DNA from 3 places in the Citricoccus parietis genome. Region 2 is predicted to be linked to each of the others. Evidence: riboswitches for the same ligand, from Rfam matches in the RefSeq annotation. Region 2 holds a riboswitch; each other region holds the start of a gene.

Region 1 (10,090 bases), on a different contig from region 2:
GCTGGGCGTGGTCATCGGCGTGGCCGCCGCCCTGGTGCAGCCGGGCGAGGCCTTGCCGCTCGTGGCCATCCCCGAGTACATCGCGAGCGTGGTGCCGCCCTGGGCGGCGGGGATCTTCTTCGTGGGGCTGTGGGCCTGCGCGCTCGGCTGGGCCGGACCCTGCCAGTTCTCCGGGGCCACCTCGCTGGGGAGGGACCTCGGATCGGCGCTGAACCCGGCGGCCTCGGAGCGGCAGCTGGTCCGCTACACCCGCGTGGCCCTGGTCGGGCTGACCGTGGTCATGGTGGTCTTCGCCCTGCTGCGCACCGAGGAGTCGGCGTGGTGGAACGTGATGGCCTGGACCCTGCGCAACGGGGCCACCCTGGCGCCGGTGCTCGCCGCGTTCTTCTGGCCGCTGGCCACCCGGTCCGCTGCGCTGACGGCCATGCTGGCCGGGTTCGGCGTGGGCATGAGCTGGTACGCGGCCTCCGGCTTCCACGCCACCGACTTCTTTCTGGGCATGCACCCGGTCTGGGTGGGCATGACCGCCAACCTGCTGGGCATGGTGCTCGTCTCCCTGGCGCAGTCGCGGTGGCGGCTGGTGGCGCCCGGCCGGGAGCGCCAGCGCGGGGTCACCGCGATCATCGCGGCCGGGCTGATCGTGGTGGCCGCTGCGGCATTGTGGCCCTGGCTGGTGCAGTTCGGGCTGGTGGGCCTGGCCATGCTCGCGGCCATGATCACGGTCTTCGTGGCGGTGGTCCTGCTGACCGAGGGCACACCGGCGCCCGACGCCGGCCCGGACCCCGTGGATGAGGCCGTCCCGTCCCGCTCAGAGCCGGCTTCCTGACCGGCGGAATCCTCGCCTACCGTGGTCATCACCACCGCACGCCAGGAGGACCCCGTGAACGACCTGATCCCGACTGAGCCCGTTGGCGCTCCGGTCACCGACACGCCCACCAACACCGTCACGGACCCTGCCGCCGTGGCGCGGGTGCATGAGCGCCTGCTGGTCCCGAACTTCCCGCCCCGTGAATTGGTCTCGGTGGAGGAGCTGCTCGAGGACGTCGCCCGGGGCTCGGCCACGGTGCGCGTGGTCGGCGAGGCGTCGGACCCCGTGGCCGTGGCCATCATCGCGACCTTCGCCGACTCCCCGGCCGTGCTGCTGAGCTATGTGGCCATTCGTGCCGACCAGCGCGGGCGGGGCGTGGGCACGGCGCTGCTGTCCGGGCTGCTGGCCGGCATCACCGCGGACGCGGAGGTCTCGGTGGTGCTCGCCGAGGTGGAGCACCCCGACCATCATCAGGCCCACCCCGTGCACGGGGACCCGGCGGCACGGCTGCGGTTCTATGCCCGGCTCGGTGGACAGATCCTGGACGTGCCCTACTTCCAGCCGCCGGTCGACGAGACGCAGGACGCCGTCTACGGCATGCTCCTGCTGGTCCTGGCCGCGCCGGAGCGCTTCGTCCGCGGGCAGCGGCTGCTGCCGGAGGCGGGACTGGCCGCAGCCCTGAAGGAGTTCATGGCTGGGACCGATCCGGAGCGGTATCCCGTCGGCTCCGTGCTGGAGGCCGCTGGCCATCCAGAGGGCGTCCGGATGCTGACCGTCGAGGAGCTGGGCCGCGCCCCGGTGGCCCACCGCCCGTGAGCCGACCGCAGGACCTCTGCCGGTGTCCCTGACCCTGGCCCCGCACCGCCGCGGGGCTACTGCATCCGGGTGGACTCCGCGTCGATGAAATGCTGCGCCCGCTGGAGGGTGTGCGAGGAGTAGGTGCCGCCGGCCCGCGCGTCGAGCAGGACGGACTGTTCCACGTCCACGAGCTGGCGGCGCAATTCGCGGTGCTGCTGGGCGTGACCGTCCGGATCGTCGTCATTGACCATGGCGGCCAACGCCTCCGTGGCGGCCAGGCCCCGGCTCCGGGTCCGCTCCAGCACCTCGGGGGCGAAGGGTCTGCCGTTCTCCCGCCGCAGTGCCTGGTTGTCCAGGAAGGCCTCGCGGGCGGCGATGATCTCCTCGGCCAGGCGGGTGACCTCGCGGCCCTCGGCCTCCTCGTTGGTGCCCTTGATGCCGAGGACGCGGATCAGCAGGGGCAGCGTGCCGCCCTGGACCACCAGGGTGATGATGGCGACGGTGAAGGCGATCAGGATCAGCTCGGCCCGGTAGGGGATGTCCGAGGGCAGCGACTGGGCCGCCGCCAGGGTGACGGCCCCGCGCATCCCGGACCAGGCCAGCACGGCACCACCGCGCCACCCGAGGCTGTGGGTGGCTTGGAACTGTGCGTCCGCACGCCACCGCTGCAGCCGCGCCGCGCGGCGTGGATTGGCGTCCTGATCGCCCTCGGCGACGGCTTCCAGGGCCGCGTCCAGCTGCTCGGCAACGCCGGGGATCCGGCGCTGACGGGCCCGGAGGCGGGCGATCAGCGGGACCACGAACAGGATGCGGACCACGAAGAGCATCACGGTGCAGGCGGCCGCGAGGGCGACGGCCATCCACAGTCCCCGGTCGGAGGACTCGGCGTCCGCGACGATGGAGGTGATCTCGAAGCCCATCAGCAGGAACACGCCGTTCTCCAGCAGCAACTGGATGGTCCGCCAGTTGGTGCGGTCGGTGATGCGGTCCACGGCACTGAAGCGTTTGGGCGCCTGATGCCCGGTGATCAGCCCGGCCGCCACCACGGCGATGACGCCCGAGGCGTGCAGGTTCTCCGCCGGCATGTAGGCCAGGAACGGCACGGTCAGCGAGATCGCGGTGGTGAGCACGGGCTGCTGGCGGATCCGGGACCGGGCCCACACCGTGAGGGCACCCACCAGCAGCCCGACCGCCACCCCCGCGATGACCGCGTAGACGAAGTCGCCGATGGCGCCCCAGAACGTGATGCTGCCGGCGGTGGCGGCAATGGCGGTGCGGAGCATGACGAGTGCCGTGGCGTCATTGACTAGCCCCTCCCCCTCGAGGATCATCACCAGCCTCGGCGGCAGCCCCAGCTTCTTGCCGATGGACGTGGCGGCCACGGCGTCCGGCGGGCTGATCACGGCCCCCAGTGCCACCGCGGCGGCGAAGCCGATGTCCGGCAGCACCCACCAGATCAACCACCCGGTGGCGAAGGCGGAGGCGATCACTAGCAGGACGGACAGGGCGCTGATCGTCTCAAGGTCCCGGCGGAAATCCGTGATGGGGACGTTGACTGCGGCCGAGTAGAGGATCGGCGGCAGCGCGATCATGAGGATCCACTCCGGCTCCAGCAGGATCCTGGGCGCGCCGGGGATCAGGCTGCAGGCGATGCCGACGATGACCAGCAGGATGGGTGCGGCCACGCCCAGCTTCGGCGCGAAGAGTGACACGAGGACGATGATCAGGATGCCGGCCACGGCCAGCAGTGCGAATTCTTCCAAGGGGCCTCCCCGTTCCGGTGGCTGGCGTCACCACTGCCCGTCCAGACTAATCCCGGCGCCGTAGCACGGCTTCACCGGTTTGGCCCGGGCCTGGGCCCCGGACGTACAGTGGAATCGACCATCCCGAGCGGCCGAGAGATCTGGCTCTGTGACGCCGCAGCAACCCGTGGTCGACGCCGGCCCCTTTCCGGGCACGGCATCGGCCACCAGGTGCTACCGCCAGATTCGATGGAAAGAAGGTTCTGTCTTGTCTGTTGCCCCGAACACCACCACCGCCGAAACTGGCGCCCTCCCCGCTCCGCTGCCGGGCCCCCTGCCGGACTCTCTCCTGAACTCCGCCGACACCACCGCCCACCCCGGCCGCCCCGCGAACCTGCTCCACGGCGGTCTCGGCGACGGCCACCCGGTGGACGAGGCTGACCGCCTGGCCTTCTGGGATCAGGCCGCGCGCCGCCTCGACTGGCAGACGCCGTGGCACACCACCCACTCGTGGACGGCCCCGGACCCGGAGGCCGAACGCGGCCCGGAGATCCGCTGGTTCGAGGGCGGCACCCTCAACGTCGCGGTGAACTGCGTGGACCGGCACGTGGACGCCGGCCGCGGGGACAAGGTGGCGCTGTACTTCGAGGGGGAGCCCGGCGACCGCCGCGCCGTGACCTACGCGCAGTTGCAGAAGGAGGTCAGCCAGGCCGCGAATGCGCTGACCGAGCTGGGCATCGGGAAGGGCGACCGCGTGGTCGTCTACCTGCCCGTGCTGGTGGAGACCATCGTCATCACCCTGGCCTGCGCCCGGATCGGTGCCGTGCACTCGCTCGTGTTCGGCGGCTTCTCCGCCGAGGCCCTGAAGTTCCGCGTGGAGGACACCGGCGCCAAGCTCCTGGTGACCTCCGAGGGCCAGTTCCGCCGTGGGAAGGCCGTCCCGGTCAAGGCGAACGCGGACGAGGCCGTCTCCGGCGAGAACAACATCGAGCATGTGCTGGTGCTCAACCGCACCGGGCATGTGGACGTGGACTGGGTCGAGGGCCGGGACGTCTGGTGGCACGAGATCGTGGACCGCCAGCCCGTCACGCACGCCCCCGAAGCCTTCGACGCCGAGACCGAGCTGTTCATCATGTACACCTCCGGCACCACGGGCCAGCCCAAGGGACTCGTGCACACCTCCGGCGGGTACCTGACACAGGCAAGCTGGTCCTACGACTACCTGTTCTCGAACCCGGATGTCACCGCGCGGGACCAGGACGTCCACTGGTGCACGGCGGACCTGGCCTGGGTCACCGCCCACACCTACGAGATCTACGGGCCGCTCTCCAACGGCGTCACGCAGGTCATCTACGAGGGGGTGCCCAACGCCCCGCACCCGGGCCGCCACTTCGAGGTCATCGAGCGCTACGGCGTCACCAGCTACTACACCGCACCCACCCTGGTCCGCTCCCTCATGGGCTGGTTCCCCGAGGGCATCCCCACGGACTATGACCTCTCCTCCATCCGTCTCGTCGGCACCGTCGGCGAGGCCGTGAATCCGGAGGCCTGGACCTGGGCACGCACGCAGATCGGCCGGGACCGGCTGTCCACCTTGGACGGTGAGGCACAGGCCGAAACCGGCGACGCCGGCGCACAGGTCCCGCGCGATGGTTCCGTGGGCGTGCCCATGGTGGACACCTGGTGGCAATCCGAGACCGGGGCGACCATCCTCTCCCCGCGGCAGGACGACGAGCGGTTCAAGCCCGGTTGCGGTTCCCGTCCGTTGCCGGGCGTGGACGTGGCCGTGGTGGACGACTCCGGCGCGCCCGTGGCCGCCGGCCTGCAGGGCAAGGCCGTGATCACCCGCACCGGACCGGCCATGGCCCGCACCGTCTGGGGCAATTCGCGGCGCTACTACTCCTCCTATTGGAAGGACTACGCCGAGCAGGGCTGGTTCCTGGCCGGGGACGGCGCGAAGTATGACGAGGACGGGGACATCTGGATCCTGGGCCGGATCGACGACGTCATCAACATCTCCGGCCACCGTCTGTCCACCATAGAGATCGAGTCGGCCCTGGTCTCCCACCCCGGCGTGGTGGAGGCCGGCGTCTGCCCCGTGCCGGACGCCAAGACCGGCCACGCTGCCGTCGCCTTCGTGGTGGCCCGGGCGGGCGTAGGCGAGGAATCCGCCGAGGCCTTGCGCCAGCACGTGGGCACCGTGATCGGCCCGGTGGCCAAGCCGCGGGACGTTGTCTTCGTGCCGGACGTGCCGAAGACGCGCTCGGGCAAGATCATGCGGCGCCTGCTCACCCAGCTCTACGAGGGCACCGCCCTGGGGGACACCACGTCCCTGCAGAACGAGCCGTGCGTCGGGCAGATCGCCGACGTCATGGCCGCCCGCCGCTGAACGGTTGAGTCTGGAGGGATTCACGCAATCAGCCGCATAATGTGTGAATCGCTCCAGACTCAACGAGGCCGGGCGGCTTAGTCGTCGGCCTTGCCGTAGGTCCAGTATGAGGACAGGGACAGCATCCTCCGGTCCACGCCGCGCTCCTCGGTCAGATGCCGGCGCAGGCGCTTGACCATGGACTTCTCCCCATGGACGAAGGCGTGCACCCGTCCGGCGGGCCACTCGGACCGGCCGATCCCCTCCACGGTGGCCGCCAGTTGCGAGCGCCCGAGCCGGTACTCGCCGCCACGGTGCAGCCACGTCACCCCCACGCCCGAGGGCACCGTCAGTTCCCATTCGTCGGCGGGTCCGCCCACCTCGATGAAGGCCTGCCCTGCGGCGCCATCCGGCAGCGCGGCGAGCGCGGCGGAGATCGCAGGCAAGGCCGATTCGTCCCCCACGAGCAGATGAGCGTCTGCGGTCAGGTCCGGGGCGTACTTGCCGCCCGGACCGGCGAAGGCCACCGCATCCCCCACCTGCGCTGCCGCCGCCCAGGGTCCGGCCACCCCGGAATCCCCGTGCAGCACGAAGTCGATCACCACGGTCCCGGCCTCGGTGTCCACCGAGTGCACCGTGTAGGTGCGGCGGACGGGGCGCTGGTGCTTCGGCAGTGACTTGCGCAGCGCCTGCACGTCGTAGGGCGGGGTCAGCCCCAGGGCTGGGTCCACGATGAGGATCTTGACGTACTTGTCCGTGAAGTGGTTGTCCCGGAAGTCGGCGAACCCCCGTCCCCCGAGGGTCAGCCGCTGGAAGTGCTCCCCCAGCCGCTCGGTGGAGACCACGTCCAGGACCACCTGCTTGCCCTTGCGGCGATCCGACGAATCGCGGGTCTCCACCGGCCCCAGCGCCCCGCGCCCTACCACGCCGTCCCGGTCATCGCCGTCCGCGTGGCCGTACTGGCCGTGCTGACCGTGGTCGCTGCGCTCCTGACGCCCGCCGTGCCGGTGGCGCCTGCGGTGGTGGTGGTCGTCCTTGCCGTACTTGTCCCGCTTGCCGCTCTTGCCCACGGTGCCGCCGGCCGCCACCTGCTCGCGCAATCGGGCTGCCTTCAGGGCGTACTGCGCCGCCTTGTACTCGTACTTGGCCACGGCATAGCGTTCCCGGGCCGCACGGTACCGCTCGTACGCTTCCTCGGCGTCCGGCTCGGGGCTCCCGCCCGCCGGCCGGCCAATCCCAGCCGTTGGTCCCGCCGCCGCGTTCGGTGCCGCTGGATTCCCTGCCGCCGCGCTCGCCGTCTCCGGGCTCTCTGCCGTCGGGTGCCCTGCCGTCGGGACATTCTCGTCTGTGCTGCCCATGGGTCCTTCCTGTGGCACGTCATCGTGCCTCCAGCTCAGCCTAGGGTCTGAGACGAGGAGCCGATAGGCGCGTCCGACAGCCGCCGCACCCCGGACCGGTCCGGCAGCACGCGGGTCACGCCGTCCAGCTCGAGCACGTGGATCGGTGTCCCGTAGACCTCACTGAGCAGCTCCGCGGTGCAGACCTCGGCGGCGGGCCCGTCCGCCACCACGCGCCCCTGGTCCAGCACCACGATCCGGTCCCCGTACACGGCGGCGGAGTCCAGGTCATGGAGCACGACGGCGACCGCGGCGCCGTGCGCTGCCAGCTCGCGGCATAGCTTCAGGGTGCGTTCCTGGTGGGCGATGTCCATGGCGGAGACGGGCTCGTCCAGCAGCACGGTCCGGCCCTCCTGGGCCAGCACCCTCGCCAGGGCCGTGCGCTGGCGTTCGCCACCGGAGAGCACGGTGATGGTCCGCCCCTGCAGGTGCTCGATCCCCACGGAGGCGATCGCTCCGTCCACCACGTCCTGGTCCTGGTCCACCCGTTCGGTGCGCCGCCAGGCATTGCGTCCCATCTCCACGACCTCGCGGACGGTGAAGGGGAAGGACACCGCGGAGTCCTGGACCATCACGGCCCGGCGCTGGGCCGAGTCCTGGGGCTTCCACCGGGCCACCGGGGTCCCATCCAGGCTGACGGCACCGCGGCTGGGCTGGATGTCCCCGGAGAGCACGGAGAACAGGGTGGACTTGCCGGCGCCGTTGGGTCCGATCACCACGGTGACCTCGCCGGGACGCAGGTCCACGCCGACCCCGTGCAGGATCTGGTGGCCGTTGATCTCCACGTGGACGTCCTGTGCCTCGAGCATCAGAGGGTCCCCTGCTTCTTCAGGGACTGGCGCAACAGGATGAAGAACACGGGTCCTCCGACCACGGCGGTGAAGATGCCGATCGGCATGTCGGCGAAGGGGATGACGGTGCGCGCGGCCACGTCCGCGAGGGAGAGCAACATGGCCCCACCCAGGGCGGAGAGCGGGATGAGGCCCCGGTGGGAGGGGCCGATCACGAGCCGCAGGGCGTGCGGGACCACCAGCCCCACGAAGCTGATGAGTCCGGCGTAGGCCACGGCGGCGGAGGTCAGCACGGCCACGGCAATGATGGACACCACTCGCAGCCGCCCCACGTTCACGCCGGCATGCTGGGCGGGCCGCTCGCCGAGGGAGAGGAGGTCCAGCTGGCTGCGCAGGGCCATGGCCACGACGATTCCCAGCAGGAACACGATCCCGGCCGTGCCCACCGCGGCCCAGGTGGCCCCGTTCAGGGAGCCCATCTGCCAGAACACGATCTGCTCGCGGCTGGTGGTGTCCCCGAGGAAGATGAGGAAGGACATGATGGCGCCAGCCACGGCGTTGACGGCGATGCCGGTCAGTACGAGCGTCAGCACCAAGGCCCGGTTGCCGGACGTAGCCAGCAGGTAGACGAGCCAGGTGACCAGCATCCCGCCGAGGAAGGCGGCCAGCGGCAGCACCCATCCGCCGGCGGCGGTCAGCCCGAACACGATGACCACGCAGGCGCCCACGGCGGCACCGGAGCTCACGCCGATGATCCCGGGTTCGGCCAGCGGGTTGCTGAACACGCCCTGCATCAGGGCCCCGGCCACGCCGAGGGCGGCGCCCACGATCACCCCGAGCAGCAGCCGCGGGAAGCGGATGTTCCACAGGGTGGAGTCCAGCAGCGTCTCGTCCGGGGTGGCCGCCGAGGAGCCGGTCACCGCACGCCAGACCGAGCCGATCACCTCGGCCGGGGCGGTGGGGAACTGCCCGGCTCCGGCGGAGAGCACCAGCACGGCCAGCAGCAGGAGCAGCAGCACGACGCCGGTCACCGCGGTCCGCGCCGCGGAGTGCGGCCGGGTGCCCCTGGCCGCGCGGGAGCCGTCCGCACCGGGCGGGGTTCCGCGACCGCCCCCGGTGGGTGCGCCGCCGTCGGGCGCTGTGGCGTTCACCGTGGACCGGGCCCGGCCGGGCGAAGCACTCTCCGCGGCGGCGTCCCGGCGGGTCTCGGAGACGGTCATCCTGTGCCTTCGGGGTTGTACACAGCCTCGGCCAGGGCTACGAGCGCCTGGGGCGTCCGGGGCCCGTAGGACATCAGCTGTCCGTCCGGGACGTCCACGATGCGCCGCTTCTGCCCGGCGGTGGTCTGGGCGACTCCGGGACGCTCCAGCAGGCCGGCGAGTCCACCGGTGGACTCCAGGCCTGCGGCCATGACGAGGATGACGTCCGGGTTCAGTGCGGCCAACGCCTCGGCATTGGCCGGCTTGGTGCCGGTGATGCCAGCCTGTTCGGCGGAGTTGAGCGCACCCACGCTATCTACCACATCGCCGCCGGAGTCGCTGCCCATGACGAAGAAGATGCCGGCGGTCCCCCGCACGTAGAGGATCGCGGCGCTGACCAGGTCCGCCTCGTCGTCGGGTACCAGGGCGTCGATCCGGGCCTGGGCGGTCTCCATCTCGGCGTCATAGCGCTCGACCAGCGCCTCGCCGGCCGCCGGGACACCTAGGGTCTGGGCGACCTGGACCATCATGTCCTCGTTCGCCTCGAGGCTGCGGTCCGGGTCGAACATCACCAGGGTGATGCCGGCGGAGCGGAGCTGGTCGTACACCTCGGGCGGGCCGAGGGTGGTATCCGCCAGGACGACGGTCGGGCGCAGGGACAGGATGGCCTCGGCGTTGAGGTCGTGTCCGCCGGAGGTGACCAGGGGCAGGTCCGCCATGGCGGACGAGGTGTCCGACGAGGTCCGCCCCACCAGCCGGTCGCCGAGGCCGAGACCGGTCACGATGTCCGAGAAGGTGCCGTAGAGGTCAAGCGCGAGGATCCGGTCCGCGCTCTCGATCGTCACGTCCTGGCCGTCATGGTCCGTGACGGTGACGGGCAGCTCGGGTGTCTGAGGGTTCCCGATCGGCTGGATCTCGGCGACGGTCTCGGCCGAGGAAGGGCCCTCGATGCTGGCGGGATCCGGCAGGTCGAGCGCGGGCTCTTCG
Region 2 (10,090 bases):
CGACGGACGGGCGCCGCAGTGGCTGGACCGGCAGGGGATCGGCCCGGTCCACCACGAGGGTGAGCACTACACGGTGCATTACATCTCCCGGTTGCCGCGCAGCCCCCAGGGCAGGCCGGTGCTGTTCCAGGCGGGGGACTCGCCGACCGGCCGGGACTTCGCCGCCCGCCAGGCCGACGTCGTCTTCTCCGCCCACAACGCCCTCGACGACGCCCTGGCGTTCCGGAAGGACATCACCGAGCGCACGGTGGAGGCCGGGCGGCCGGCCGACGCGGTGAAGATCATGCCCGGCACCGAGTTCGTCCTCGCCCCGACCCCCCGGGAGGCGGAGGAGAAGCTGGAGTGGGTGCGCAGCCACCAGATCGGTCCGCAGCAGGCGATCGCCTATCTCGAGCAGTTTTGGGGCCGGGCCTTGGACGGCGTCGATCCCGAGGGGCCGCTGCCGGACATCGCACCGGCCGTGGACGAGACCGATGTGACCCGGGGCAGCGGTTTCCAGGGTGCCAAGGCCGCGGAGCTGACCGCGGCGTGGCGGCGCGAGGCCGCCGAGAAGGGCCAGAACATCCTGCAGTTCGTCCGTGAGCGCTCGTCCCGGGGCGCCTCCCGGACGTTCTCCGGGTCCTACGCCGACGTCGCCGACCGGCTGGCCGAGTACTCCCGGCTCGGCGCCGTGGACGGGTTCAACATCACCCCGTGGCTGATCCCGTCCGGGCTCGACGACATCGTCAACCACCTCGTCCCCGAGCTGCAGGAGCGCGGGGTCTACCCGACCGAGTACTCCGGGGACACCCTGCGCGAGCACCTGGGCCTGGACTGGCCCGACGACGAGGGCGCGGGCGCAGGAGTTGCGGACGGCACGGACAGCGTGGACAGTGCGGGCGCCGCCATCGGGGACCGCGCAACCCGCGAAGACCACGACGCCGGCCGGGCACCCCAGCCGGCCATCACCTGAGAGGACCCCCATGACCACCACCCTGCGCACCGTCCCGCGGCCCCGGGGCCGCCACCGGAGTCTCACCGCACTCACCGCCACCGGACTGGCCGCCCTGCTCGGGTTGACCGCCTGCTCCGACCCCGGCAGCAGCGCCACTGCCGGTGCCGCCGAGGTCGATACCGGCGGCGGCACCACGGTGGACCTGTCCCCGGACCGCGAACGCCCCGAGGCCACCGCATCCGAGAAGGCGGCCGCCCTGGTCCCGGAGCAGGTGTCGGCCGACGGCAAGCTCACGGTCGCCACCGTCCCCTACTCCGCCCCGCTGTCGGTATATGCCACGGACAACACCACGCCCGTCGGCAGCGACCCAGACATCGCCTCCGCTCTCGCCGACTCCCTCGGCCTGGAACTGGACCTGGTCCCGGTCGCCTGGGAGGACTGGCCCCTGGGCCTGGAGTCCGGCAAGTACGAGGCCGTCATCTCCAACGTCACGGTGACGGACGAACGGAAGAAGAAGTACGACATGGCCAGCTACCGCGAGGACAAGCTGGGGTTCTACGTGAAGGCCGACTCGGACCACCAGGAGATCACCACGGCCGAGGATGTGGCGGGCCTGAGCGTCATCGTCGGTTCCGGCACCAACCAGGAGAAGGTCCTGCTCGAGTGGGACCGGCAGAACCGTCAGGCGGACCTGGACCCGGTCGATCTGCAGTACTACGAGGACGACTCCGCTGCCGGACTCGCGCTGCAGGCCGGACGGGCCGACGCGAACTTCGGCCCCAACGCCACCGGCGCCTACAAGGCCGCCCAGACCGGTCAGACCCGGCTGGTCGGCCTGGTGGCCGGTGGCTGGCCGGACACCGCGCACATCTCGGTGGCCGTGCGGAAGGACACCGGTCTGGGCGAGGCCGCCCAGGCCGGGCTCGACCACCTCATCCAGACCGGGGTGTACGGAGAGATCCTTCAGGGGTGGGGACTGACCGAGGAGGGCATCGAGGCCTCCGTGCTGAACCCGCCCGGGCTGAAGGACTGATCGTCACAACCTGTCACAAACCCGGCCCGACGTCGGCGGACGTAGCCGGGCGCGACCGTCCGGCCCGACGATGTCCGGGCGTTCAGCAATGTGAAGCACCGTCCGCCCCGCGCTGGACTCCGGCGGGGTCCATCGAGTGGGATGGGCCCACCACACCATCCAGAGCGGCCGAGAGATCTGGCTCGACGACGCCGCAGCAACCATCCAGCCGAGTCCGGGACACCGGATCCGGCGGGCACGGTGCTACCGCCAGGACCGATGGAGGATTGAATGAATCACCACGCCACGGAACAGATCCACGCCGGCTACGAGCCGGAGGCCCCCTACTGGCCGGTGGCCGTGCCCATCCACCAGACGGCGGCCTACCGCTTCCCCGACCACGCCACGGCCGCCTCGATGTTCCGGCTGGAGATCCCGGGGTTCACCTACAGCCGGACAGGCAACCCGACCGTCGCCGTCTTCGAGAACCGGCTGGCGGCCCTGGAGGGAGGGATCGGGGCCATCGGCACGGCCACGGGCCAGGCCGCCGTCGCGCTGTCCCTGTTGACCCTGCTCCACGGCGGGAAGCACCTGATCGCCTCCAGCCAGCTCTACGGCGGGACGGTCGACCTGCTGACGGACACCTTCGCCGACTTCGGCATCGAGACGACCTTCGCCGACCCGGCCGACCCGGCGGCCTGGGCCGCGGCGATCCGCCCGGACACCCGCGCGTTCTTCCTGGAGTCCATCACCAATCCGCTGGCCACCCTGCCGAACTTGCGGGCGCTGGCGGACATCGCCCACGCCTCCGGGGTCCCGGTCGTGGTGGACAGCACCTTGGCGACGCCGGCCCTGTACCGGCCGCTGGAACACGGCGCCGACGTGGTGGTGCACTCCGCCACCAAGTTCCTCGGCGGCCACGGAGCCGTGCTGGGCGGGGCGATCATCGACGGCGGCACCTTCGACTTCGGCGCCGCACCGGACCGCTGGCCGCAACTGGCCCGGCCCAGGGCCCGCTACGGCGGACAGGCCCTCACGGAGCGGCACGGTCGCGGCGCCTACCTCGCGCTGGCCCGCAGCAAGTTCCTGCACGACCTGGGCCCTTCGCTGGCCCCGGCCAGCGCCGCCCAGTTCATCCAGGGGCTGGAGACCCTCACAGTCCGCATCGCACGGCACGGGACCACCGCGCACGCCGTGGCGGAGCACCTGGCCGGGCATCCCGCCGTCGGGCGCGTCCACCACCCGGCGATTACCGGACATCCCAGTGCTGCGGTCGCGGCGCGGGACTTCCCGCTCGGCACGGGCTCGGTGTTCTCCTTCGACCTGGCCGCGGGCCCCGAGGCCGTCGGCCCGTTCATCGACGCCCTGGAACTGTTCCAGCTCGTGGCCAACGTCGGGGACGTGCGCTCCCTGGTCAGCCACCCGGCGACGATGACGCACTGCCGGCTCAGCCCGGCCCAGCGCCACGCCGCGGGGATCGCCGAGACCACGGTCCGGCTGTCCATCGGCCTGGAGTGTCCGGAGGACCTGATCGCCGACCTCGACCGTGCGCTGGCGGTCGTGCCGGCGTCCGCCCTGACCGGGAGGGCCCGCTGAGATGAGCATCCTTCCCGACACCGCGCGGACCACCCGCCGGGGATTCAACACGACGGCGGTGCACGCCGGCCAGCAGCCGGACCCGCTGACCGGGGCGGTCGTGCCGCCCATCTACCAGACCAGCACCTTCGTGCAGGACGGCATCAACGTGCTGCGCGGCGGCCACGAGTACAGCCGCGGGTCCAACCCCACGCGCAACGGATTCGAGACGCAGTTGGCGGCCCTGGAGCACGGGGTGCGGGCCTTCGCGTTCGCCTCGGGACTGGCCGCCGAGGACGCCCTGCTGCGCTCGGTGCTGCGCCCGGGGGACCATATCGTCCTGGGCGGGGACGGCTACGGCGGCACGAACCGGCTGATCAACAACGTCCTCGGACCCTGGGGCCTGCAGAACACGCCCGTGGACATCACCGAGCCCGCGGCGGTCGCGGCGGCGGTGCGACCGGGGGCCACCGCCGTGCTGTGGGTGGAGACCCCGTCGAACCCCCTGCTGGGCATCGCTGACCTGCCGGCCTGGGCGGAGATCGCACACCGGGCCGGCGCGCTGCTGGTGGTGGACAACACCTTCGCCTCGCCGTACCTGCAACGGCCGCTGGACCTCGGCGCCGATGCCGTGGTGCACTCCACGACCAAGTACATCGGCGGGCACTCGGACGTGTTGGGCGGAGCCGTGGTGGTGGCCGGCCGGGAGTTCCGCGGGCAGGAGCTGGCCGAGGCCGTCGGCTACCAGCAGTTCGCCGCCGGTGCCGTCGCCGGCCCGCAGGACAGCTACCTCGCCGCCCGCGGGCTGAAGACCCTGGGCCTGCGCATGGACCGGCACGGCGCGAATGCCGCGGAGCTCGCCGAGTGGCTGCAGGGCCATCCGGCGATCGCGCAGGTGTACTACCCCGGGTTACCGGACCATCCCGGCCATGGCCTGGCGAACCGGCAGATGGACGGCTACGGCGGGATCCTGTCCGTCCGGCTGGCCGGCGGCGAGGCCGCGGCCCGGGCCTTCGCGCAGTCCACGGAACTGTTCGCGCTGTCCGTCAGCCTTGGCGGGGTCGAGTCCCTGGTCTGCTACTGCTCGGAGATGACGCACGCCTCCGTGCAGGGCACGGCGCTGGAGGTGCCCGCCGACCTCGTCCGGTTGTCCGTGGGCGTCGAGGACGTGACCGACCTGCGGGCCGATCTCGAGGAGGCCCTGGACTGCGTGGGGCGCCTCGGGCGAGCAACACACCAGCAACAGCGAAGTGCGATTGAGATCAGCGCGGACGTGGGAAGTCGACCCACAGTCCAACGTGAGGAACTGATGCATCGGATCACCAGGACGAACGAATTCGCGTTCGATATCAGCACGACCCGCTTCGATGAGGAGTACTCCCCGTCCTCCACTTCTCGAGGCACGACGAACTTTGCGAATCTGGCCCGCGGCGAGAATCGTCAGCAGAACCTCCGCAACACCTTGTCGATGATCGATCATCGCTTCAATGACCTGGCGCACTGGGACAATCCGAGCCGAGACCGCTATGCCGTCGAGATTGAGATCGTCTCCGTCGATCTGCGCTTCGCCGCCAACGGCGAAGATGCGGTAATTCCCTTGATCGAGATCCTCGACGTGCGGATCCTCGACACGCTGTCCAACGTGCGTATCGACGGAATCGTGGGGAACAACTTCTCGTCGTATATCCGGGACTACGATTTCAGCGTATTGCTGCCGGAACACAACGCGAATGCGTCTCGGTCCAGCATCCCCAGCGACTTCGGCGAATTGCACGGGAAGCTCTTCAAGCACTTCCTCGACTCTGATGTCTACCAAGAGCGATTCTCACAGCCGCCCGTGATCTGCATCAGCGTTTCGAGCACCAAGACGTATCGTCGGCTCGAGAATCAGCATCCGATACTCGGGGCCGAATATCGGCAGGATGAACTCTCCTTGACTGATCGCTACTTCGAGAAAATGGGACTGCAGGTCCGCTACTTCATGCCCCGCGGCGCGGTCGCGCCCTTGGCCTTCTATTTCCGGGGCGATCTTCTCAATGACTATTCCAGTCTGGCGCTCATCGGACTCGTCAGCACGATGGAAGCGTTTCAGAAGATCTATCGCCCGGAGATCTACAACGCCAATTCGGCGGCTGGGCAGATCTACCGACCGAGCCTGGAGAATCGCGACTACTCGGTGACGCAGATTGCCTACGACCGCGAGGAGCGAAGTCAGCTGGCCCTCACGCAGGGGAAGTTCATGGAGGAGCACTTCGTGAAGCCACACCAGAGCGTTCTGGAGCAGTGGGCCGCGACCCACTGCCTCTGACCGGACGAGATACGGAGAATCACCGATGAACACACTGTTGCCCACCTCGATCGTCGGCAGCCTGCCCAAACCCTCCTGGCTCGCGGAGCGGGAGAAGCTGTGGTCGCCGTGGAAGCTGGACGGCGAGGAGCTGTGCGAGGGCAAGCGGGATGCACTGAGCCTGGCCGTCGACGAGCAGCGCCACGCGGGCCTCGACATCGTCAGCGACGGGGAACAGACTCGTCAGCACTTCGTCACCACGTTCATCGAACATCTCAACGGCGTCGATTTCGAGCAGCGTGAGACGGTGCGGATTCGTGATCGCTACGACGCGAGCGTCCCGACGGTCGTCGGCGCGGTGGGCCGTGAGAGATCGGTCTTCGTCGACGATGCGAAGTTCCTCCGCGCGCAGACGAGTCAGCCCATCAAGTGGACGCTCCCCGGTCCCATGACCATGATCGACACCCTCTACGACAAGCACTACAGGAGTCGCGAGAAGCTCGCCTGGGAGTTCGCGAAGATCCTCAATCAGGAGGCCAAAGAGCTGGAGGCGGCGGGCGTCGACATCATCCAGTTCGATGAGCCTGCCTTCAACGTGTTCTTCGACGAGATGAAAGAGTGGGGCGTGGCTGCACTGGAGCGCGCGGCCGAGGGATTGCGTAGCAAAACGGCCGTGCATATCTGCTACGGCTACGGCATCAAGGCCAATACCGATTGGAAGGCGACGCTCGGATCGGAGTGGCGCCAGTATGAGATGTCGTTCCCGCTGCTACAGCAGTCGACGATCGACTTGGTCTCCCTGGAACGCCACAACTCCCGCGTCCCGGTCGAGCTCATCGAGCTCCTTCGAGGCAAGGAGGTGATGGTCGGGGCCATCGACGTCGCCAGCGGCGCGATCGAAACCCCGGAGGAGGTGGCCAGCACCCTCCGGGAGGTGCTCCGGTTCGTCGATGCGGACAAGCTGTATCCGAGCACGAACTGCGGCATGGCGCCGCTGGCTCGACAGGTTGCGCGGGACAAGATGATCGCGCTCGCTACGGGCACGGAGATGATCCGAGCGGAACTCTCCGGAGCGAACCCCCTCGATGTGACGGCCAGCCGGGGCGTTCGCTGACGGAAGTCAACGAACGCCCCGGCCGGTTGGTTACGGGCACGCCCGCCGGTGACGACACCGGCGAGTTTCGACGCGGGGCGTGCTCGCAACGCATGGCTGTCAGCCACTCACGCCGGCAACCACTCAGGCCGCCAGCGCCTCCGGCACCTGAGCGGACCGCACCGGCCGCACCAACAGCTGCCCGTCGGCCACGGTCACCCGCACCGCGTCACCGTCAGCCACGGCCTCGGAGACCAGCAGGTCGGCCACCCGGTCGTCGAGCTCGCGCTGGATGACCCGGCGCAGCGGGCGGGCACCGTAGGCCGGCTCGTAGCCGGCCTCGGCGATCCAATCCCGGGCGGCGTCGTCCACCTCGAGGGCGATGCCCTGGGCGGCGAGCCGCTGCTCGGAATCGCCCAACTGCAGGCCAACGATCTGACGCAGCTCCGCGGCGGACAGTGGCGAGAACAGCACCGTGTCGTCGATCCGGTTGAGGAACTCCGGCCGCATGAACTCCTTGACCCGTCCCATCACCTTCTGACGGAGGTCCCGCCGCGCGGCCTCGGCGTCCGCCGAGACGAAGCCCAGCGGAGCCCCGCCGGAGGACATGAACTCGGAACCGAGGTTCGAGGTCATGATCAGCACCGTATTGCGGAAGTCCACGGTGCGGCCCTGGCCGTCGGTGAGGCGGCCGTCGTCGAGCACCTGCAGCAGCAGGTTGAACACGTCCGGGTGGGCCTTCTCGATCTCATCGAGCAGGATCACCGAGTACGGGCGGCGGCGGACCCGCTCGGTCAGCTGCCCGGCCTCGTCATAGCCCACGTAGCCCGGAGGGGCACCGACCAGGCGCGAGACCGTGTGGCGCTCGCCGAACTCGGACATGTCGAACCGGACCATCGCGTCCTCGTCGTCGAACAGCGACCCCGCCAGGGCCTTGGCCAGCTCGGTCTTGCCGACACCGGTGGGGCCCAGGAACAGGAAGCTGCCGACCGGGCGGGACGGATCGGCCATCCCGGTCCGGGACCGGCGGATGGACTTCGCGATCGCGGCGACCGCATCGTCCTGGCCGACCACCCGGGCATGGAGCTCGTCCTCCAGCCGCGCCAGGCGGGACTTTTCGGCCTCCGTCATCCGAGCGGCCGGGATACCGGTGGCACGGGAGACCATCTCGGCGATGGCGTCCTCGTCCACCACGGCGTCACTGTCCTCCGCGCCCCGCTCACGCCGGGCCGAGGCCTCGGCCAGCTGCTCGCTGATCTGGGCGACCTCGTCCCGCAGCTCGGTGGCGCGCTCGTAGTCCTCCGCGTTGACCGCCGCGTTCTTCTCGGCCTCCAACTCGGCGAGCTGGGACCGCAGCGCGTCCGTGTCCACAGCCGGGCCGGCGTCGTGCGGGCCCCGCTTCAGGGACAGCCGCGCCCCGGCCTGATCGATGAGGTCGATGGCCTTGTCCGGCAGGAACCGGTCGGCGATGTACCGGTCGGAGAGCACGACGGCGGCGCGCAGCGCCTCGTCCGTGTACGTCACCCGGTGGTGTTCCGCGTAGCGATCGGCCAGGCCGGTCAGGATCTGCACGGCGTCTTCCACGGAGGGCTCGCCGACGGTGACCGGCTGGAAGCGCCGCTCCAGGGCGGCGTCCTTCTCGATGGTGCGGTACTCCTTCAGCGTGGTGGCGCCGACCATGTGCAGGTCGCCGCGGGCCAGTCGGGGCTTGAGGATGTTGCCGGCGTCCATGCCACCGGACTCCCCGGAGCCGCCGGCGCCGACGATGGTGTGCAGCTCGTCGATGAAGACGATGGTGCTGCTGTCCTCGGCAAGCTCGTCCATGGCGCCGGTGAGCCGTTCCTCGAAGTCACCGCGGTAGCGGGTGCCCGCGACCATGCCGGCCAGGTCCAGGGCGATGACGCGCCGGCCCTGCAGCTGGGCGGGGACCTCGCCGTCGGCGATGGCCTGGGCCAGGCCCTCCACGATGGCGGTCTTGCCGACGCCGGCTTCACCGATCAGCACCGGGTTGTTCTTGGTGCGGCGGGCCAGCACCTCGATGGTCTGCTCGACCTCGTCCGCCCGGCCGATTACCGGATCCAGCCGGCCGGCCCTCGCCTCAGCGGTCAGGTCCCGGCCGAACTTCTCGAGGACGGAGCCCTCGGAGTCCTGTCCCGACGGTTGCTGGCCAGGCTGACCATTTTGTTGGTTCTGCTGGTGCTGCTGATTCATCTGCTGCTGGGCGGCGGACTGCAGGGACTGCGGGGTGACGCCCGCCTGGGTCAGGAGCTGGCCGGCGGGGGAGTCGTGGTTCAGCACGAAGGCGAAGAACATGTGCTCCGGATCGATGTAGGTGGAACCGAATCCGCGGGCCACCTGGTAGCCGTCCAGCAGTACCTTCTGGGCCGAGGCGTTCAGGGACGCGGTGGAGCTGGCGTCCTTCCGCTCGCTCGGGGCGGGCAGACGGTCGTCGACGGCGGCGATGAGGGTCTGCGGGTCGGCACCGGACTGGCGTACCGCGGTGTTGGCCGGGTCCTCGCCCAGCATGGTGCGGAGGATGTGCAGCGCGTCGACGTCGGTCTGGCCGCGTTCGGCGGCAAAAGTCGCGGCGGCGGCCAGGACGTCGTGGGTCCGCTTGCTGAGCAGGCGGGTGAGGTCGACGGGGCGTCCCTGCCGACCGACCCGCTGGCCCTGAAGGTAGCGGGTGAAGAAGTCGTCAAAGGAGTCGCCGTTGGAACCGGCGGGGCCGAAGAATGCGGGCAAAGTGTCCTCCCTGAGGTGTGTTTCCAGCGATAGTTGAGTGTGTTCAACTCAAGTAACGACGAGCGACGTCAGGATGTTCCCGGATCCGGGCTCAGGATCCAAAAACTTGAGCGGACTTGACTCAGGGAGGTTCAGGGGTCAGAGTTTGCGGGCTTCACGAACGTTGCGCGCGCCGGCGATGAACAGCACGAGGGGCAGGATCAGGAGGACGCCCGTGATGATCAGCACGATGGTGACTCCCCGAGGCAGTGAATCGGCATCCGCCTCCTTGTACTCGTGGACGAGGACGAATCGCTCGGGCTTCTCGGGGTCTGCATAGATCTGGAGTTCCTCTCCTGGAGTCCAAGCGGGGTCTGGATACTCCGCTGTGGACCAGATGGAACTGGTTTCGGTGCTGGACTCAGTGACTTCCCCCTGCATCACCTTGCCGTTGACGGTGTACTCAAG
Region 3 (10,090 bases), on a different contig from region 2:
ATGACGAGTACGTTGCCGTCCCGCTACACCGCCCTGTCCGCCCGCTTCGCCCCGGCCTTCGCCGAGGTGGGGCAGGGGGAGCTGCCCCGGGAGGCCGGCCGCCACCTGCCCTTCGCGGCCTTCGAACAACTCCGCGAGCAGGGTCTGGGCGCCGTCAGCGTCCCGGAATCCGCCGGGGGAGCGGGGGCGAGCCAGGAGGACGCCTTCCGGCTGCTGATGGATCTCGCCGCCGTGGACGCCAACACCGCCCACCTGGTGCGCAGCCACCTCAGCTTCGTCCAGCACCTGCTGGCCCAGCCCGACCGCACCGTCCGCGACCGCTGGCTGCGGCGCGTGGCCGAGGGAGAGGTGGCCGGCAGCGCCCTGTCCGAGGGCCGCGACGCACCGCTCGGCGGGCTCGGGACCACCGTGGCCCCGGACGAGGCGGGGCAGTTGCTGATCAGCGGCAGCAAGTACTACACCACTGGCAGCATCTTCTCCACGTGGGCCTTGGCGAGCGTCCGGCTGGACCCCAGCGTGTCCCGCGCTGTCCGGCGCAAGGTCCTGCCCCGCCCCACCGGATCCCAGCGTGCCAGATTCCAGGACACGACGCCGGCCGCCGGCTCGGGCGGCCGGGGCGGCCCCCAGCGGGCCGACGTCGCGCTCGCCGTGGTGCGGGTGCGGCAACCGCGGATCACGGTGAAGGACGATTGGGACGGCTTCGGCCAGCGACTCACCGGGACGGGGACCATGGAGTTCCACGGGGCCGGCGTCGAGGAGCTGCTGGCGCTGCCGCCGGCCGACGGGCCGGTCCCGCTGCACCACGAGTCCACCCTGATGGCGTTGCTGGCTGGCATCGGACGGGCCGCGCTGCGCGACGGCGTGGAGCAGACCCGGCGGCGGAGACGCTCGCCGAACACCGGGGGCGGACTGACCCCGCGCGAGGACGACCAGCTGCTGGGGATCATCGGCGAGCTCTCCGCCCAGCAGGCCACCGCCGAGGAGCTCGTGCGCGCCGCCGGGCGGGACCTGGATGCGGCACTGGCACTCGCCGCCGTCGGGCTGGAGCAGCCGGAAGGCGACGGCGCCGCGGACGAGGCGATGCACCGCGCCGCCCTGACGGCCCACCGGGCTCATGTGATGGTGCCGAAGCTGGTGCTGGACACGTGCACGCGGATCTTCGACACGCTCGGTGCCTCCGCCACCAGCACGGACCTGCAGCTGGACCGGCACTGGCGCAACGCCCGGACCATCGCCAGCCACGATCCGGCCGTGTTCATGGCCCGGATGGTGGGCGATTGGGAGGTCAACGGGACGCGCACCGTGCCCTACCTCCAGACCGGCACCACCGACGAGGCCTGAAGCCGACCCATCCGCAGGGCCGTCGGCTCCGAACACCAGACAGCACCCGGCGGTCGAGCAGGCCACCGGACCGACCACCACCGGACCAACACCGGGCCAGCACAGGAGGAGCCATGCGGATGAAGAGACCACCCATATTGAGCGACGCCCCTGACAGGTAAGCCGATCCTGGCCCCTTGCCCGGTTAGGGTGGATCCATGACGAGCACTGCAGGCACCGGACCCGGCCGCAGTGCCGCGCGCGAGCGGAACGCCCACCTGGTGGGCCTGCTCCAGCGCAGTGCCACTGGAGACCAGGAGGCCTTTGCCGCGTTCTATGATGCCGTGGCCCCCTCGGCCTACGGCCTGGCGCGGAAGATCGTGCGTGACGCCGACCTCGCGGCCGACGTCACGCAGGAGGCCCTCGTGGACGTGTGGCGCTCCGCCGAGCGCTTCAACCCTGACCGCGGATCCGTGGTCGGGTGGGTCTGCTCGATCACCCACCGCCGGGCCGTCGACCTGATCCGTTCCACCCAGTCCGGCCGGGACCGGGAGGAACGGGCCGGAGTGGCCGGGTTCGAGCGGGACCGGGACGACGTTTCCGAGGCCGTGGAGTCGGCGGAGGACCGGGAGCGCGTGACGGAATGCCTCGGCACGCTGACCGGCCTGGAGTACGAGGCCGTGACGCAGGCCTACTACGGCGGGCTGACCTACCGGCAGGTCGCTGAACGACTCGGGGCCAAACTGGCCACCGTGAAATCCCGGATGCGCAGTGCGCTCCAACGACTACAGGACTGTTTGGGGGTGGGAGCATGACGAACGGAAACGAGAACGAGATCAAGAACGAGTTCGACGCGGAGTTGCTCGCCGCCTGGGCCCTGGACGCCGTGGACGAGGACGATCGCCGCGCCATCGAGCAGCAGCTCGGCTCAGACCCTGAGCTCCGTGCCCGGGCCGATGCCCTCAACAGCACCGTTGCCCGCCTGGCGGTGAGCACACCGGCCGAGCCTCCCGCCGACCTGCGGGACCGTGTCCTCTCGGCCGTGGCCGGGACCGGTCAGGACGCGCGGCCTGCCGCGGACGGCGACGCCTCGCCCGCAGCGGGATCCGGCACTACCGGCTCCGGCGTCGGCACCGAGCGAGCCGGCGTCGCCGATCTGGACGGCCACCGTGCCCGACGCCGGCCGACCGCGCGCCGCTGGTGGGTGGGGGCGGTCTCGGCCGCCGCGGCCGCCGCCGTCGCCGTGGCCGTGGTGGTGAGTCAGCCGTGGGCGCCCACGGGCGGCGTGACCGAGGGCGACCAGCTCACGGCGATCGAGCAGATCCTGCAGGTGGACGGGGCCGAACGGCTGGAGTCCCCGGTGACCGGCGGCGGTGAGGTCGAGGTGGCCCGCGCCCCGTCCGGTGAGACCGTGCTGGCCGCGCGGGGCCTGCCGGCTCCCGCCGAGGGCCGCGACTACCAGATGTGGACCATCCAGGGCGAGGCGGCGCCCCAGCCGGCCGGGTTGCTGGAGGTCCAGGATGGCCTCGCCCTCGTGCGGATGCAGGACGTTCCGGCGGACGCGGCGCTCGCCGTCACCGTGGAACCGGCCGGCGGGTCCGAGGCACCGACCACGGATCCGATCGTGGTCCTCGCCTCGAGCTGACACGCCGGGTGACTCCGCGTGAACCCCGGTTGGGGTCGCGACCGAAGGTGTGGTGGAATCGATGGGTACCCATCCAGAGCGGCTGAGAGATCTGGCTCGATGACGCCGCAGCAACCACCGGGCAACCGGACAGGTGCTACCGCCAGGACCGATGGAAGGAGCACCACCGTGTCTGTCCCCAGCAACGAGAACGCCCATGGATCGAACGATCTCCCGGAGGGCGTGCCCACCACCGCCACCGGCAAGCGCGAGATCCTCTTCAATGCCTTCGACATGAACTGCGTGGCCCACCAGTCACCGGGCCTGTGGCGCCACCCCGAGGACCGCGCCCGCGACTACAACACCCTGGGCTACTGGACCGGATTGGCCCAGACCCTGGAACGGGGCCTGTTCGACGGCCTGTTCATCGCCGACGTGCTCGGGCCCTATGACGTCTACGGGGCCTCGGACGAGGCCACGCTCAAGGCCGGCACCCAGGTCCCGGTCAACGACCCGATGCTCGTGGTCCCGCCGATGGCGGCCGTCACGAAGAACCTGACCTTCGGGGTCACCGCCGGCACCGCCTACGAGCACCCCTACCCGTTCGCCCGCCGCCTGGCCACCCTGGACCACCTGACCGAGGGCCGCGTGGGCTGGAACGTGGTGACCGGCTACCTGCCCTCCGCCGCCATCAACATGGGCCAGGAAGACCAGATGGAGCACGACGAGCGGTACAACCACGCCGACGAATACCTCGATGTGGTGTACAAGCTCCTCGAGAGCTCCTGGGAGGACGACGCGGTCGTCAACGACAAGGAGTCCGGGGTCTTCATCGACCCGTCCAAGGTCCACCGGATCGAACACGAGGGCACCTACTTCAAGACCCCCGGCATCGCCTTCACCGAGCCCAGCCCGCAGCGCACCCCGGTGATCTACCAGGCCGGCGCCTCCACCCGCGGCCGGGCCTTCGCCGGCAAGCACGCCGAGGCCGTGTTCATCAACTCGCCCACGGATGACCTGATCAAGGGCACCACCGCGAAGATCCGCCAGGCGTTGGTCGAGGCCGGGCGCGATCCCTACGACGTCCGCGTGATGTCCATGCAGACCATCGTCACCGGCGCCACCGACGAGGAGGCCCAGGCCAAGTACCAAGACCTGCTGCAGTACATCGACGTGGAGGGTGGCCTCGTGCTGATGTCCGGCTGGATGGGCATCAACCTGGCCGAGTTCGAGCTCGACGAGCCGATTGGGGACGTGAAGTCCAACGCGATCCAGTCCGCCGTGGAGACCTTCAAGAAGGCCTCCGGCGACGACTCGATCGAGTGGACCGTCCGCAAGCTCGCGGAGTGGTGCGGCGTGGGCGGCTTCGGCCCGGTCATCATCGGTTCCGGTGAGACTGTGGCCCGGGAACTGGCGCGAATCCAGGACGAGACCGACGTGGACGGCTTCAACCTCGCCTACCACATCACCCCGGGCACCTTCGAGGATGTCGTCGAGTATGTGGTCCCGGAGCTGCAGCAGCTCGGTCGCTACAAGACCGAGTACGCCGAGGGCACCATGCGCCACAAACTCTTCGGGCGTGGCGACCACCTGCCGCAGAACCACTACGGCTCCGGGTTCGCACTGCGGAACCGCGCGCACGCCTGAGGCTGCGGGCCGGCGTCGGGCCGATTGTCAGCCCGGGACCGTGGCGGCAACCGGGTATGCAGGAACCCCGGCCCCCTGAAGCGGGGACCGGGGTTCCGGTGCGTGGTGGGACGGTGCCGGATCAGTAGCGTCCGGGTCCGCCGCCCTCGGTCTCGAGGGACTGGGACGGATCGGAGACCACGTCTCCGGAGGCGTCCTTGACGTTGGTGTTCCCGCTCGAGGCATTCGCATCGGAGCCGGTCGCCGGGGTGTCGGAATCCTTGGTGACGGACTGGTCACCGGAGGCGTGCTTGCCGGCGGACTTGTCTGCGGCATCGGAGGCCTTGTCCGCCAGCCCCTGGGCGGCGTTGGCCCCCTTCTCGGTGGCCGAGTGGGCGGCGGCGTTGGCCTTGTCCGCCTTCTCCGCCAGGTTCGGCGCCTTGTCCTTCAGGGCGTCCGTGGCCTTGTCCGCCAGGCCAGCCGCCTTGTCCGCCATCACGGGGGCCTGGTCCTTGACGGCACTGGTGGCCTTCTGGGTGGCCTTCTGCACCTGGTCCTGGGTCTTCGGGTCGTTCCAGAAGCTCTGCGCGTTCTTGGCGAACTTGTCGAGGTTCTTTCGTCCTTCGCGACTGCCCAGGAGATATCCGAGGGCCGCGCCGATGCCGAGGGTGATCAATCGTTTCATGTCGTCTCCTTTGTGGCGTCTGCCCGTGGCGGGGTGACCGCTCGGGTATGTCCCGAGTCTTCACCGCGGGCGGAGCCAGGTCAATCGGTGCACAGCCGGGCACCGGGGGATTCACAGCCTTTCCTCAGGCATGGTGCCGACAACAGCGGCAGTCGGCGCAGTCCTAGGGCTCCGTGGCACACTGTCCCCAGCGAAGGAGGGGGCATGCTGATTCTCAGCTCCGAACAGGTGGCGCGGATGCGGTTGATCTCCCAGGGGCTGATCGATCCGCTGCCCACTGCCGCCGAGGCGGCGCGATGGCTGACGTGCACCCAGGGCCAGGACTACCCGGGCTCCACCGTGTCCCTGGCCCTGCGCAGCGTGGACCGCTCCACCGCAGCGGTCCGCGAGGTCTACGATGCGGGGAGCATCGTCCGGTCCTGGCCGATGCGCGGCACCCTGTTCGCCGTGGCGGCCGAGGACCTCGGCTGGATCCTGGACCTCACTGCGGGCCAGACGTTGAAGGCGAGCGAACGGCGCCGCCGGGAGCTCGGTCTGGACGCGGACGTGCTCGACCGGGCCGAGTCAGCCGCCCTTCAAGCCCTGGCAGGTCCGGGACTGACCCGTTCGGAGCTCCTGGACCGGTTCACCCAGGAGGGCTTGTCAGTGGATGAGGGACGCGGGTACCACCTGATCTTCTTCCTCGCCCTGCGCGGGGTGCTGTGTTTCGGCCCCACCGAGGGGCGGGAACAACGCATCGTCCTGGCCACGGAGTGGATCGCCTCCGGTCAAGCCTCTGGTCGAATGCGTGGCCGGACGCCAGGCCGGAAGCCGGGCCGGGAGGACGGCGTCCGCGAACTGCTGCTGCGTTACCTGCGCTCCCACGGCCCGGCCACCGTGGAGGACTTCTGCTGGTGGTCCAAGATCGGCAAGACCCAGGCCCGGGCTGCACTGGCGGACCTTCAGCCGGACCTGCTGCCCGCGGACGTGGACGGGCGGAAGCACTGGATGGTCCCGGACCTGCCGGACCGGCACGCAGAGCGGGCCCGGGCCACCGCCGCGCCGGTCCTGCTGCCCGGGTTCGATGAGATCGTCCTCGGCTACCAGGACCGTTCCGCGGTGCTGACGAGGGATGAGGAGACGCTCGTGGTCCCCGGACGCAATGGGGTGTTCAAGGGCACGGTGCTGCATCGCGGCCACGCCGTGGGGACCTGGAAGAGGTCCACCCGGCGCGGCCAGCCTGTCGAGGTCACGGCGTTCGGAGAGCTGCCCGGCCCGGTGGCCAGGGCGGTCCCCCGTCTCAGCGCCGCGCTGCCGGCCTGACGCCGTCGGGCACCGGTCGGCACCGGTCAGGACGACCGGTCGGACACCGCGGGCCCCGGCCGGAAGAACCGGCCGGGGCCCGCGCGTCGGGAAAAGGGCGCTCAGCCCCGCGGGGTGGCGACCTCGGCCACGGCCGCGGCCACCCGGAGGGAGACCTCCGGGTCGAAGACCGAGGGGATGATGAAGCTCGGGTTCAGCTCCTCGTCCGTGATGGTCCCCGCGATGGCCTCGGCGGCGACGACCAGCATCTCGTCGGTGATGTCCGAGGCCCCGGCGTCCAGCAGGCCGCGGAAGAAGCCGGGGAAGGCCAGCACGTTGTTGATCTGGTTCGGGAAGTCCGAGCGGCCGGTGGCCACGATCGCGGCGTGCTTCGACGCGATGGCCGGGTGCACCTCCGGATCCGGGTTGGACATGGCGAACACGATCGAGTCCTCATTCATGGCTGCCACATCGGCCTCGTCCAGCAGGTCCGGGGCGGAGACGCCGATGAACACGTCGCGACCGACCACAGCCTCCTTGAGGGAGCCGGAGAATCCCTCCTCATTCGTGTTGTCCGCGAGCCACTGGCGGTTGGCGTCGGCATGCTGGGAGCCGCGCTCGATGATCCCGGCCCGGCCGGCGGCCACGATGTGGCGGGCCCCGGAGGCCTTCAGGAGCCGGATGATGGCGGTGCCGGCCGCGCCGACCCCGGCGACGGCGATCTTGACGTCCTCGATCTTCTTGCCGGTGAGCTTCAGGGCGTTGGTGAGGGCTGCCTGGACCACGATCGCGGTGCCGTGCTGGTCATCATGGAACACGGGGATGTCCAGTTCCTCGCGCAGCCGGGCCTCGATCTCGAAGCAGCGCGGGGCGGAGATGTCCTCGAGGTTGATGCCGCCATAGGCCGGGGCGATGGCCTTGACGATGCTGATGATCTCCTCGGTGTCCTTGGTGTCCAGCGCCACCGGCCAGGCATCCACGCCGGCGAACTGCTTGAACAGGGCCGCCTTGCCCTCCATGACGGGCATGGCGGCCTCGGGGCCGATGTCCCCCAGGCCGAGGACGGCGGTCCCGTCCGTCACCACGGCCACCGTGTTCTTCTTGATGGTGTACAGGCGGGCCAGCTCCTTGTCCTCCGCGATCGCTTTGCAGACGCGGGCCACGCCCGGGGTGTAGGCCCGGGAGAGATCGTCCCGGGTGCGCAGCGGCACGCGCAGGGTGGTCTCGATCTTGCCGCCCTCGTGCAGCTGGAAGGTCTGGTCCGTGACCTCATGGACGGTGATGCCCTCGAGGGCGTCCACGGCCTCGCGGACGCGATCGGCATGGGCCGCGTCCACCGTGTCACAGCCGACGGCCACGGTCATGAACCGGTGGTGCGACTCGATCACGTCCAGGCCGGTCACGGCGGCACCGGTGCCGGCCACGGCCGTGGCGATGTCAGAGGTCGCGGTGAAGGAGACGGGGGTCTCGACGCGCAGGGAAATGGAATAGCCGGGGCTGGGTGCTGCCATGGGGATGCTCCTTGGAATCGGGATCCGAACGGTTGCTGGACGGGTCGCCAACATCGCGGCCGCAGCGGCACGGCCGGCAAGATACAGAGTGTAGCGGCGGACGGCTTCTACCCCGCAGTACGCGGCGTAATGTTCGCCCTCGTCCGCAGGTTCAGGACGTCACGGTGAGGTGGCCGACGCGGCGTGGCGCCGACGGTGGAACTGGTGGATTCCCTCGAGCAGGACGCAGGCGACCGCACCGATCGTCACGGCGGCGAGGGCCAGGTCCACTGGCGGGATCTCGAACTGGTGGAACTCCCGGGACGCGGGGATCAGGAGCACGAGCAGCAGCAGGGCGTACATCGCGGCCACGAGGAACAGCTTCCACTTCGTCAGGGGCCGGGAGATGAGGTTCAGCACCCACAGGCCCATGAGCGTCAGGGTGATCACGGAGGCGGTCTGCACCTGTTGCAGGGACACCTCTCCCACGGCGCCGGCCGGCCCCGTGGCGTCGCCCGAGAAGCCGGCGAACCAGCGCGCGTACCCATTGACGGCCAGCAGCCCGGCGAGGATGACGAGGCCGGAGGGGATCGCGAACCGCAGGGCGCGTCCGAGGAACCCGGGGACGTAACGGCGCTGGTTCGGCACCAGGGCCAGGAAGAAGGTCGGCAGGCCGATCATGAGGAAATCGACGGTGGAGGCCTGGCGCGGCAGCAGCGGGTACTGCCACGCCAGCAGGGAGAAGACCACACCGAACAGCACGGCATAGGCCGTCTTCGTCAGGTACATGTGCGCCAGCTGCTCCATGTTGGCGATGACTTGCCGGCCCTCTGCCAGCACCGAGGGCAGGCGGGAGAACCTGCTGTCCAGCAGCACCATGCGGGAGACCGCCTTGGTGGCCGGCGCCCCGTTGCCCATCGCGATCCCCAGGTCCGCCGTCTTCAGGGCCAGGGCATCGTTGATGCCGTCCCCGGTCATGGCCACCACGTGGCCGTCCTGCTGCAGAGCGGTGACCATCCCCTTCTTCTGCTCGGGGGAGACCCGGCCGAAGACGGAGTGCTCTTGCAGCACCACCCGGCGCTCCTCCGGATCGGAGGGCAGGTTCCGGGCGTCATAACCGTCCCCCTGGACGTCCATGCCGACCTCGCGGGCCACCGCTGCGACGGTCCGGGGATGGTCACCGGAGATGACCTTCAGCTCGACGTCCTGCGCGCGGAAGTACTCGAGGGTCTCACGGGCGTCATCGCGCACCTTTTCGCGGAAGGTCAGCAGAGCCACGGCCTCCAGCGCGGGCGGCAGGTCCCGGCCCGTATCAAACCAGTTCCCGATGCCGGCCGGTTCCGTGGAGCGGCACAGCACCATGGTGCGCAGCCCGCGGCTGGTGGTCTCATCGCACAGCGCCTCGATGTGCGCGCGCCGGTCCGCCTCGAGGCCGCTGCCGGACGCCGGGAGCAGGACCTCCGGGGCACCCAGGACCCAGGCCCCGTGCACCGCATCGCCGGGCGGGACATCCCCGCCGGCGCCGGTGTCGGCGTCGCGCAGGGGTGCGGGGCCGAAGGCCACGGCGGACCAGCGCCGCTCCGAGGCGAAGGCCACCTGGTCCGTGGGTGCCACGGTGGGCAGCGTGGGGTAGGCCTCCGCGAGGGCCAGGGCGGTGGGGTTGGCGTTCGCGTCGGCGCCGAACCAGCCCAGGACCAGTGCCCCGGCGGAACGGAGATCGGTCAGGCCGGCTGGGCCGGGGGTGAGGTCTGTGGAGCCGTCGAAGACGATCCGCCCCTCGGTGAGGGTGCCCGTCTTGTCCAGGCACACAGTGTCCACCCGGGCCAGGATCTCGACCGCCGGCTGCTCCTGGATGAGCACCTCCTGACGGGCCAGCTTGAGGGCGGCCACCGCGAAGGAGATGGTGGTCATCAGGGCCAGGCCCTGTGGGATCATCGAGGTGATCGCGGCGACGGAGGCGACCACGGCTGGTTCGATCGCGTCCTGCTCCAGGGCACGTGTCCAGCCGCCCACGGCCTGGACCTGTCCGTTGACGATCAGCGCGGCGATGGGCACCAGCGCGAT

Evidence for each region. Region 2 has a riboswitch for S-adenosylmethionine ahead of ACFFIO_RS16870 (O-acetylhomoserine aminocarboxypropyltransferase/cysteine synthase family protein). Riboswitches for the same ligand answer to the same signal wherever they lie in the genome.
Region 1: another riboswitch for S-adenosylmethionine. It lies ahead of ACFFIO_RS13860 (AMP-binding protein); the one in region 2 lies ahead of ACFFIO_RS16870 (O-acetylhomoserine aminocarboxypropyltransferase/cysteine synthase family protein).
Region 3: another riboswitch for S-adenosylmethionine. It lies ahead of ACFFIO_RS13915 (LLM class flavin-dependent oxidoreductase); the one in region 2 lies ahead of ACFFIO_RS16870 (O-acetylhomoserine aminocarboxypropyltransferase/cysteine synthase family protein).

What each region holds. Positions count from the first base shown of each region.
Region 1 is NZ_JBHLWH010000039.1:168,039-178,128, reverse strand. Features, by position in the region: gene ACFFIO_RS13875 (sodium:solute symporter family protein) at 1-826, shown strand, start outside; gene ACFFIO_RS13870 (GNAT family N-acetyltransferase) at 848-1,624, shown strand; gene ACFFIO_RS13865 (cation:proton antiporter) at 1,681-3,369, opposite strand; SAM riboswitch class I at 3,485-3,604, shown strand; gene ACFFIO_RS13860 (AMP-binding protein) at 3,617-5,737, shown strand; gene ACFFIO_RS13855 (siderophore-interacting protein) at 5,815-7,074, opposite strand; gene ACFFIO_RS13850 (heme ABC transporter ATP-binding protein) at 7,110-7,922, opposite strand; gene ACFFIO_RS13845 (FecCD family ABC transporter permease) at 7,922-9,124, opposite strand; gene ACFFIO_RS13840 (heme/hemin ABC transporter substrate-binding protein) at 9,121-10,090, opposite strand, start outside.
Region 2 is NZ_JBHLWH010000047.1:148,296-158,385, reverse strand. Features, by position in the region: gene ACFFIO_RS16880 (NtaA/DmoA family FMN-dependent monooxygenase) at 1-952, shown strand, start outside; gene ACFFIO_RS16875 (ABC transporter substrate-binding protein) at 963-1,967, shown strand; SAM riboswitch class I at 2,120-2,232, shown strand; gene ACFFIO_RS16870 (O-acetylhomoserine aminocarboxypropyltransferase/cysteine synthase family protein) at 2,238-3,542, shown strand; partial or broken gene ACFFIO_RS16865 (cystathionine gamma-synthase) at 3,544-4,726, shown strand; gene ACFFIO_RS16860 (DUF1852 domain-containing protein) at 4,831-5,829, shown strand; gene ACFFIO_RS16855 (methionine synthase) at 5,855-6,922, shown strand; gene ACFFIO_RS16850 (ATP-dependent Clp protease ATP-binding subunit) at 7,046-9,643, opposite strand; gene ACFFIO_RS16845 (DUF3592 domain-containing protein) at 9,782-10,090, opposite strand, start outside.
Region 3 is NZ_JBHLWH010000039.1:182,974-193,063, forward strand. Features, by position in the region: gene ACFFIO_RS13900 (acyl-CoA dehydrogenase family protein) at 1-1,341, shown strand; gene sigK (ECF RNA polymerase sigma factor SigK) at 1,539-2,135, shown strand; gene ACFFIO_RS13910 (anti-sigma factor) at 2,132-2,965, shown strand; SAM riboswitch class I at 3,032-3,123, shown strand; gene ACFFIO_RS13915 (LLM class flavin-dependent oxidoreductase) at 3,188-4,591, shown strand; gene ACFFIO_RS13920 (hypothetical protein) at 4,713-5,255, opposite strand; gene ACFFIO_RS13925 (winged helix DNA-binding domain-containing protein) at 5,460-6,557, shown strand; gene ACFFIO_RS13930 (NAD(P)-dependent malic enzyme) at 6,659-8,047, opposite strand; gene ACFFIO_RS13935 (HAD-IC family P-type ATPase) at 8,207-10,090, opposite strand, start outside.